DNA from 3 places in the Rhodococcus sp. PAMC28707 genome. Region 2 is predicted to be linked to each of the others. Evidence: riboswitches for the same ligand, from Rfam matches in the RefSeq annotation. Region 2 holds a riboswitch; each other region holds the start of a gene.
The links. A riboswitch is a leader RNA that binds a small molecule or an ion and turns the genes downstream of it on or off. The one in region 2 is predicted to bind cobalamin.
Positions count from the first base shown of each region.

Region 1: linked by a shared signal. The riboswitch ahead of E5720_RS01985 (magnesium chelatase subunit D family protein) and the one ahead of E5720_RS12225 (ABC transporter substrate-binding protein) in region 2 are both predicted to bind cobalamin.
Region 3: linked by a shared signal. The riboswitch ahead of cobN (cobaltochelatase subunit CobN) and the one ahead of E5720_RS12225 (ABC transporter substrate-binding protein) in region 2 are both predicted to bind cobalamin.

Region 1 is NZ_CP039253.1:431,532-434,808, forward strand. It holds gene E5720_RS01985 (magnesium chelatase subunit D family protein) at 1-1,845, opposite strand, end outside; cobalamin riboswitch at 1,909-2,057, opposite strand; gene E5720_RS01990 (GNAT family N-acetyltransferase) at 2,038-2,541, opposite strand; gene mqo (malate dehydrogenase (quinone)) at 2,555-3,277, opposite strand, start outside.
Region 2 is NZ_CP039253.1:2,700,571-2,703,847, reverse strand. It holds gene E5720_RS12230 (iron ABC transporter permease) at 1-321, opposite strand, end outside; gene E5720_RS12225 (ABC transporter substrate-binding protein) at 321-1,316, opposite strand; cobalamin riboswitch at 1,415-1,564, opposite strand; gene E5720_RS12220 (GAF domain-containing protein) at 1,606-2,907, opposite strand; gene E5720_RS12215 (IclR family transcriptional regulator) at 2,953-3,277, opposite strand, start outside.
Region 3 is NZ_CP039253.1:24,914-28,190, forward strand. It holds gene cobN (cobaltochelatase subunit CobN) at 1-1,742, opposite strand, end outside; cobalamin riboswitch at 1,789-1,915, opposite strand; gene cobG (precorrin-3B synthase) at 1,955-3,103, shown strand; gene E5720_RS00085 (precorrin-8X methylmutase) at 3,135-3,277, shown strand, end outside.

The DNA.
Region 1 (3,277 bases), 2.3 Mb from region 2:
GGCGGCCAGTCCGAGACGGACCATGCCCGATTCGCAGTCCACGACGACCGAAGCAGTGCCGTCGGCTGCCAGACGCGACGCAGCGATACGTGCGCGCCCGACTGGATCGACACCGCCCGTCGCTCGCCCGTCCGTCATCGCGACGACGAGCGCACGGCGCAGCGGATCTCTGACCTTCTCTCGAAGGACGACCTCGCGGGCTCGCAGGAAGCCTTGTGCCAGTGGGGACTTCCCACCGGTCTTCATTCTGCGCAAGCGGGTGACAGCGACGTCGACGCTCGACGTCGGCGGAAGAACCAACTCGGCCTCGCGCCCTCGAACAGTGATGACCGCGACCTTGTCTCGCCGTTGGTATGCATCGCGCAGTAGCGACAGCACTGCTCCCGTCACGGCGGACAACCGATCGCGTGCAGCCATCGATCCGGATGCGTCGACAACGAAGACGATGAGGTTGCCTTCGCGACCTTCACGAATCGCCCCGCGTAGGTCCGCGGGCTCGAGTCTGAATTTCCCGGAAGTTCGTCCGCGCGCGACTTGATCCTCGGCTGCCGCGAACAATGTTCCGATGAGGTGAAGTCCCTTGCCACGCTCGGTGGTCGGGCGCACGACGCGCCCCTGCGCAGCACGCGACCGGGATCGACGCCCGGGCGCTCCCTCGCCGACGCCAGGAACTTCCATCAACCGCGCGCGAAACTGCGATCCGGGCGTTGCTGCATCTCGGTCACGAGATCCGTTGCCGGACGGTGGATCAGCCTGGTCGGGTGTCGGTGCACCGCCACCGTCGTCATCCGGGTCCGGTCCTGAATCCGTGGGTTCGGGATCGGTCGGTTCGGGATCGGTCGGCTCGTCGGGTTCCTGGCCGGATTCTGGCTTCGCGGAGTCTGCCTGTTCTGCCGCGTCGCGCATGGCGTCGTCGAGTGCACTCTCGTCGATCCCCGGTTCGTCGAACGGGTCACGCCTGCGGCGATGCGGCAATGCCAATTCCGCAGCGACCCGCACGTCCGACTCCTCGACCTTCGGCGAACCTCGCCATGCCGCGTGTGCCGATGCGGTTCTTGCCACTACGAGGTCCGCTCGCATCCCGTCGACGTCGAACGATGCACACAGCGCCGCAATTCGACGAAGTTCGGTGTCGTCGAGTTCCACCTGATCGAGTACGAGTCGAGCCGCGACGATGTGTGCGGCGATGTCCGCGTCCTCATCGGCGTAGTGAGCAGCAAACGCACTGGGGTCGCGCTCGTAGTTCAGCCGACGTCGTACGACGTCCATTCGGATGTCGACGTCACGTGAGGCAGTGACCTCCACGGCGAGCCCGAAGCGATCCAACAACTGTGGTCGGAGTTCGCCCTCTTCTGGATTCATGGTTCCCACGAGGACGAATTGCGCGGGATGGGAATGTGAAACCCCGTCGCGTTCGATATGGACGCGCCCCATCGCAGCCGCGTCGAGCAGAACATCGACGAGGTGATCATGCAGAAGATTCACCTCGTCGACGTACAGCACACCCCGATGAGCGGCGGCCAACAGTCCCGGCTGGAATGCACGTTCGCCGTCTCGAAGCACCTTCTCCAGATCGAGCGAACCGACCACGCGGTCCTCGGTCGCGCCGACCGGAAGCTCTACCAGTCGGGCCGGCCGTGTCACGCCATCGTCCTCGATGTCCGGAAGGAGTGTCGCGAGGGCACGCACGACAGTGGACTTCGCCGTCCCCTTCTCACCGCGGACGAGGACACCACCGATTCCCGGGTGCACCGCACACAGGATCAATGACAATCGAAGCTGGTCTTGGCCGACTATCGCGCTGAACGGATAACCGGGTTCTGAAGATCCAACGGCCTGCTGCACTTTCGATCCCCTTCATTCCTCGGTTTCCGCGCCGAGGACTTTCGATGCCCACCGAAGAAGTGGACAAAGTAAATGGATGCTGTGCGGTGATCTGACTTACGAGGCTGCCGACAATCGGCCTACTCGTACACAGTGGCGGGACCGCGCCTGAATCACACAGGACTTCCCCGCATCAGCTCCGTTGATCGAACCCTACCGTCGTTCGACGTTATTGCCGCCCGACGCCTCGCCCCAAGGAGTTCCGCCGCCCCGACGCATGGGCGTGTGCGGAATCCCGTCTTCGAGAACTTCCTCACCATCGGGCAGAAACCCGTGCTTCGAGTACATGTCCACCAAGTAGCTCTGTGCATTCATACGACACGGAGAGGATCCGACCTCGGCAAGGGCAGCACGCAGAATACGCGTGGTGTGCCCCTGCCCTCGCGCCGACCGCTGCGTGCACAGCCGCCCGATGCGGAAGGCCTTCTCTCCGTTGTCGTGCTCCTCGAGCAGACGCAGTGTGCACACCACTTCGCCGTCGCGTTCGAGCCAGAAATGCCTCGTTTCGGTGAGCAGATCTCGACCGTCGAGTTCGGGGTAGGCGCACGCCTGCTCTACGACGAAAACCTCGACACGCAGCTTCAACAGGTCGTACATGGTCTTGTTGGACAGGTCCAAAGCCCAGGAGCGCTTGAGGGCAGCAGCTTGCGTAGTCATAGGCCTGTTGCTATCACACGCCGGTGTGCTGTGCGAGTTGGGAAGACTCGTCCAGCTCGAGCGCACGCGAGGTCCAGTCGAATATTTCGCGGAACAGCGAACGATCCTCGGCCAATTTGACCCCGAGCGAGGGCACCATTTCCTTGAGCTTGGGCTGCCACGCCTCGTAGCGGTCGCCGAAGCAACGCTGCAACACATCGAGCATCGCCGGAACCGCAGTGGAAGCACCCGGCGACGCACCGAGCAGGCCCGCGATCGTTCCGTCTGCAGCGTTGATCACAGCGGTGCCGAATTCGAGAACTCCGCCGCGGCCCTTCTTTCGAATGACCTGAACCCGCTGGCCTGCGGTGACGATCTCCCAGTCCTTGTCGAGGACCTTGGGTGCGAATTCGCGCAGCGTATCCACGCGATCGGCCTGCGACTGAGACAGTTCGCTCAGAAGGTACTTCACCAGTCCGAGCTCGGTGACGCCCACTCCGAGCATCGACATCAAGTTCCCCGGCTTGACCGACGAAGGTAGATCGGTCAGCTTTCCTTCCTTGAGGAACTTCGGCGACCATCCGGCGTACGGACCGAAGAGCAAACCGGGCTTGCCCCCGATGACACGAGTATCGAGGTGTGGCACCGACATAGGAGGCGCACCGACCGATGCCTTGCCATACACCTTGGCCGAGTGCTGCGCGATGAGCTCGGGGTTGGTGCAGCGCAGCCACTCACCACTGACCGGAAACCCTCC
Region 2 (3,277 bases):
GGCCTGTGCGACACCGCCCGCGATAGCAAGCGAGGCACCGACGACCGCTGCAGTCAACGACCGCGGAAGTCTGGAGTCGAGGACGATCACTGCGCGGGCCTCGGTCCACCAGGATTCGAACGTTCCCGGCATCACCTTGTGCATCACGATCGCCCAGACGTCACCGACGGGAATCCGTACCGACCCGAACGATGCTGCCGCTGCGATTGCAGCCAGAAGACCGACGATCAGCAGTGCAAGAATTACGCCGAGCGGAAAGCGTGAGCGTCGAGTCGACGTGGATTCGGAAGGCGCAGTGCGGGTTTCGACGGCGGTGGCCATCAGTCCTGGAACCGGTCCGGGTGCAGTGCGCGTGCGATGGTGTCCACGCTCGTCACCAGTCGCGGGCTCTCGAAGAAGTCGTCGAGCGGTACGACGATGAAGTTGTCGCGTTGGACGGCAGGCGTCGTCGCCATGATCGGTTGACTTTTCAGGAAGTCGATCTTGCCCTGCGCGGAGGTATCGCCGTAGTCGAGGACGACGATCGCCTGTGGTGCGCGTTCGCCGATGATCTCCCACGTCGTGTCCAGGTAGGGCCGCTCGCCTTCGGGGAAGATGTTTTCCGCCCCGGCGTAGTCAGCGATGACCTGCCCGACGCCGACGCCCCCGATGGTCGAGGGAACGTCTTCACCGGAGTCGTAGAAGAACGTCGGGGTCGGAGCCACGCCGGTCAATTTCTCGCTTACTGCATCAAGCCCCGACACGACGCCGTCGGTGACGTCTTTCGCTGCGTCCTCGGTTCCCAGGATTTCACCGAGTTGGGTGTAGTCCTTCTCGAGCATCCCGATGTCGGGGAATCCCGATCCGCAATACTCGGAGAACAGGAACGTCGCGACGCCGACGTCGGTGAACGATTCCCGGGAGCGGCCCTTCTTGTCGTTGAAGGCACTTCGCATGCCGCCCACGACGAGGTCCGGGTCGAGATCGAGGATCTGTTCTTTCGTCGGGTATTCGTCGGCGAGGCCGGTGATTCGTTCGAATGCAGCTGCCGTCTCCGCAGTCGGGGTGGCGTTCTGATAGCCCATCCCGACGATCCGATCCGCGGCACCCATCTCGATGAGCACCTCGGTGACGTGGTCGTTCATGGAAATGATGCGTTGCGGAGGGGCATCGAACTGCTGGGCGAGGCCGCAATTGGAAATGGTGACCGGCTCGTCGAACGCCGCCGCGGCCGAGGTGGCGTCTATCGAGTCGCCACGCGAACAGCCCGCGAAGAGCAACGCGGCTGCAGAACCGACCGCGACAATTCGGACGATGGAGGGAGTAGATGGTGACATATGAACCTCACTTGGAGCTCAGAGCCACGAAATTGAGAGTCGACGCGCAGCAAAATCAACCACGCGCAGGACTGCCGATTCGTAGACCACGACGAATAGGTGTCGCACACACAGCCGCTGGGTAATCGGACTTGCCATCTCCACGAGAGGAGACAGCCCACCGTTGCGGGTCAGCGCCGGATTTCGACCGGCTTCCCCCTACGACTGGCTTGCTAAGTGCTTCGTCCAGCAGTATGCACGAGAGGCTTCGGCAGCGGTCGAGCGCGCCTACCGAGGCCCACACATTCCGTCAGCTGATACGTCGTGACCGAACCGCGGGTGCCGAAGAATGCGGCAGCAATCTGCTGATGTCCTCCGGCAGCAAAATTTCGACGGTCGCCGACGCGTCGAACCGGTAGGGCTGGGTCATGACCACACCGGACAGCTGCTTGCGTAGACGCGACATTTCCGCCCTGACGGTGATCGCCCTTCCGCCGTCTCCGAAGAGATCCGCCGCCATCTGTGCCGCGGTCCGCCCCTCCCGATGGACTGCCAGCAGGTAGAGAATCTCTGCGTGACGCGGCGTCGGCTCGTGTGTCCATTCCCCGACCTCGCTACGGATCTGTACCCGCGTGTGCTGCGGATGGCGTAGATCGATACGGACCGTGGTGGCACCGGCGGTCTCGGAGATGGATGCCCTCTCCGCCACCCCGGTCGGCCGGACGAGCCATCCACCGGGCAAGGGCTCGACGTCACACACACCGAGCGTCGGCATCCAGAATCTCCCCGTGGCCAGATCCTCGGGCAACAGAACTCGAGTGCGCAACGCGACGGACGAGGTGGCCGCTACCCACCCGTTGGCGTCGACCGCCAATGCGGGGGAATGTAACCGAGCGAGCATGGGGGCCGCGACCGAGCGCAGCAGATCCAAATTCTGCCGATGATGCTCGCGCAGTTGGGATTCAGCAAGACGGGCAATGGCATCCACAAGCGCGAGCGTGGTCGGATGCACGCTACTCGCAGGCCCACTGACATCGACCGCGCCGATCACCTGACCGGTCCGCGGGTCCTTGATCGGCGCACCCGCACACGTCCATGGATGATGGCTTCGCACATAGTGTTCGGCGGAAAAAATCTGTACTGCTCGGCGCGAAACCAACGCAGTTCCGATCGCATTGGTACCCACCGAGTCCTCGGCCCAGCTGGCACCCTCGACGAACCCGAGTCCGTCGGCGCGATCGAGCACTGCCGTAGATCCACTGCGCCACAACACCCGCCCGTGACGGTCGGCCACAACGAGAATGTTGTTTCCGTCCTGAACGACCGATTCCAGCCCTCGAGCCAGATCGTCGAGTACGTCGATCAGACCCGAATCACGACGGCTCAGCTCGAGATCGGAGATGTCTACAAGTGAGGGTGAGATGGATTTTTGTTCGGGATCGATACCGAGAGTCTGCAACCGCCGCCACGAATCACCGATCACCTCGCGCGGCCGGGCGGGACCCTTGCCGCCTGCCATCGTCGCGTCGTAGACGGCCGTCAGTATCCGCGCGTAGCGGCGTGGATCCTCACCTGCCGCCAGCGCAGGCTCGGGACCTGTCGACTGAGTCATTGCCGACAATTGTGCGCCAGCTCACATAGAAGTGCAGAGGTGGGGTCAGTTCGCTCGCGTCGAGGGCGCCTTGCGGGCACTGCGGGGCGCTCCGCGTTTGGGGAACAGAGTGCGCGAAACCTCACGAGCGGCGTCCACGACCAAAGGTGCCACTCGCTCGAGTTGTGCGTTCCGCGTCTCTCCACACAGCGCGATACCACCGGCCGGGCCTTCGTAACCACGAATCGCAGACCCCACGCATGAGATCCCACGGACCGCCTCTTCGAGACCGAACGCCAGCCCCTGGCGCTGACGAATGCGGTTCAACTCCAGATGGAGGACCGCCCGCTCGGTGATGGTCTTGTCGGTGAAGCGAGGAAGGGTCGCGCCG
Region 3 (3,277 bases), 2.1 Mb from region 2:
TGATCGACCAGAGTGGCGTGGGCACGACGCTTGGCCTGCGTCCCCTCGCCCGGATCGTTGACGAGGAATGGGTAGATCAGCGGCAGGTCGCCGAGTGCGGCATCGGTGCCGCACGAAGCGGACATCCCGAGCGTCTTACCTGGTAGCCACTCGAGGTTGCCATGCTTTCCGAGGTGGACCATCGCATCGGCACCGAAGCCGCCGTCCTGAATCGACGCCTGGATCCAGCGATACGCCGCGAGATAGTGATGACTGGGAGGTAGATCGGGATCGTGATAGATCGCGACGGGTCGCTCGCCGAATCCGCGGGGCGGTTGAACCATGATGACGACGTTGCCGAACTGCATTGCCGCGATGACGATCTCGCCTTCGGGATCGCTCGAGCGATCGACGTACAGATCACCGGGAGCCGGTCCCCAATGCTTCTCGACGGCGGACGTCAGGTCCTCCGGGAGCTCGGCGAACCAAGACCGGTACCGCGCGGCCGAGATGCGGATCGGATTGCCCTCGAGCTGTGCGTCGGTGAGCCAATCCGGGTCTTGTCCACCGCGCGCGATAAGTGCGTGGATGAGTGCGTCGCCATCGCGGGCGGCCAAGCCCGGAACGGCGTCGGGTCCGTCCTCTGGTCCGAGATCGTATCCCGCGGTGCGCATCTCGGTCATGAGCGAAATCGCGCTTGCCGGCGTATCGAGGCCGACGGCATTTCCGATGCGAGCATGTTTGGTCGGGTACGCCGAGAACATCAGGGCAATCCTGCGCTCCGACGTAGGAATGTAGCGAAGTCGTGCATGACGCACCGCGATTCCAGCTACCCGCGCAGCACGTTCGTGATCGGGGACGTAGGTGGTCAGGCCATCGCCGTCGATCTCTTTGAACGAAAACGGAACCGTGATGAGTCGGCCGTCGAATTCGGGAACTGCAACTTGAGTCGCAACGTCGAGCGGCGACATGCCGTCGTCGTTCGCATCCCAGGTAGCCCGACTGCTGGTCAAGCAAAGCCCCTGCAGGATGGGAACGTCCAGCGCGGCTAGTTCGGTCACGTCCCATGCTTCGTCATCGCCGCCTGCCGACGCGCCTGCAGGCTTGGTTCCGCCCGCGGCCAACACAGTCACGATCATCGCGTCGGCCGACTTCAAAGCGCCCAGTAGTTCCGGGTCTGCGGCGCGCAACGACGCGCAGAAGAGCGGAAGCGCCTTCCCACCCTTCGCCTCGACGGCCGCGGCAAGAGCTTCGATGTATGCCGTGTTTCCGGCCAAATGCTGCGCTCGGTAGTAGAGGATCGCGATGGTCGGTCCGCCGGCATCGGCGGGTGTCACCGAAGACTCCAACACTCCCCACGTAGGTGTGTGGACGGGCGCAGAAAACCCGTGACCGGTGAGCAGAACGGTGTCGGACAGGAAGCCGAAGAGTTCGGCAAGATTCTCCGGGCCACCTTCTGCCAGGTAATTGTGGGCTTGAGCTGCGACGTTGCCGGGGACGGTCGACAACTCCATCAACTCGGCGTCCGGCGCCTGCTCCCCACCGAGAACGACCACCGGCACGCCGGAGGCGAGTACCGCATCGACGCCCTCCTCCCAGGACCGCTTCGACCCCAAGATCCGGAGCACGATCAAATCAATGCCCTCAGCCAGCCCGGCAACATCGTCGGCGAGCAGGCGCGAAGGATTTCCCCACCGATAGTCGGCGCCGCTGGCACGCGCGCTGAGCAGGTCGGTGTCCGATGTGGACAGAAGCAGGATCACGGTTACTGCCCTCCTCGGGGTTTTCGCGCCCCGCATTCGTCTTGCGTGTGGGCTCACGGGAGAGGGTCTGGCTTTCACAGTGGCGCGACCGCGCCGGAGTTACACCGGCTTCCTCTCGGCCGAAGCCGTTCGAAGGGGATGCTACCGAAGAAACCCTCCGGCTCGTTACATCGGGAAACCCCGACAGGATGCACTTGTAGCCTGGACAGGTGATGTCGAGCGACCCGAGAACAACCCCCGACCGCTGCCCAGGTGCACTGACCTTGCACCAAGCAGCCGATGGCGCGCTGGCCAGGGTGCGGCTGCCCGGCGGAATGGTCGACCCTTCCCACATGCAGGTTCTCGCAGAGGCTGCTGGCGATCTCGGCAACGGGTCTATGCAGCTGACATCCCGCGGCAACATTCAATTCCGCGGGGTTCGGGACAGCACCGAGCTGGCTCGACGGCTTGCGAATGCCGGTATGTTGCCCTCCCCGTCACACGAGCGTGTGCGCAACATACTTGCCTCGCCCTTGACTGGTCGGGTGAATGGTGTCACCGATGTCCGAACCTTGATCACCGCACTCGACCGAGGCCTGTGCGCCCGTGCCGAGCTGGTGGATCTTCCCGGCCGGACACTGTTCGCCCTCGACGACGGCCGAGGCGATGTCACCGCTCTGGACCCGGACTTCGGTGTCCAAGCGCTCTCGCCCGAGTTGTTCGCCTTGATCCTCGGTGGCGCTGATACGGGTGTCCGGGTCGAACGCGACAGCGTCGTCGATGTGCTGGTGGACACCGCCCGAATATTCGTCTCGTTGCGGGGAACGGAGTGGCGACTGGCCGAGCTCGCCGACGGACCCGCAAGAGTTCTCGCAACGCTGGGCCTCGATTCATCCGGATACGACCCGACAATCACGGGCCCACTGGCCACTCGACCGTCCGATACACCCCCGATCGGGTGGCTGTCGCAGGCCGACGGACTCGTCGCGCTGGGCGGAGTCCTTGCGCTCGGCGTCCTCGACGCACGTCTCGCCGAGTTTCTCGCTGCAATCGACAAGCCGCTCGTCGTCACGCCGTGGCGCGGGATCGTCGTGTGCGATCTCGACGAGGGCGCTGCCGAACAGGTGGTTCGAGTACTGGCCCCGATGGGCCTGATCTTCGATGCCGACTCACCTTGGGTGAACCTCAGCGCCTGTACCGGCTCACCTGGGTGCGAGAAGTCGAATGCAGACGTGCGGGGGGATCTACGTGACGCCGTGGCTGCCGGCCGGAATCTTGCTGACCAACGCGAACATTGGTCAGGATGCGAGCGTCGATGCGGCAGGCCGAAAGGCGAGATCGTGGACGTCGTCGCCACCGGCGCCGGATACCGGGTGTCATGAGGGGTCTCCGTTCTGACCTATCGTGAACTCCATGTACGACTACATCCGCGACGGTGCGGAGATCTATCGACAGTCCTTCGCGACCATTCGAGCCGAGGCGGATCTTTCGGCGTTCGCCCCTGACGTCGCGCAGGTCGTCGTGCGGATGATCCATGCCAGCGGTGAAGTCGACCT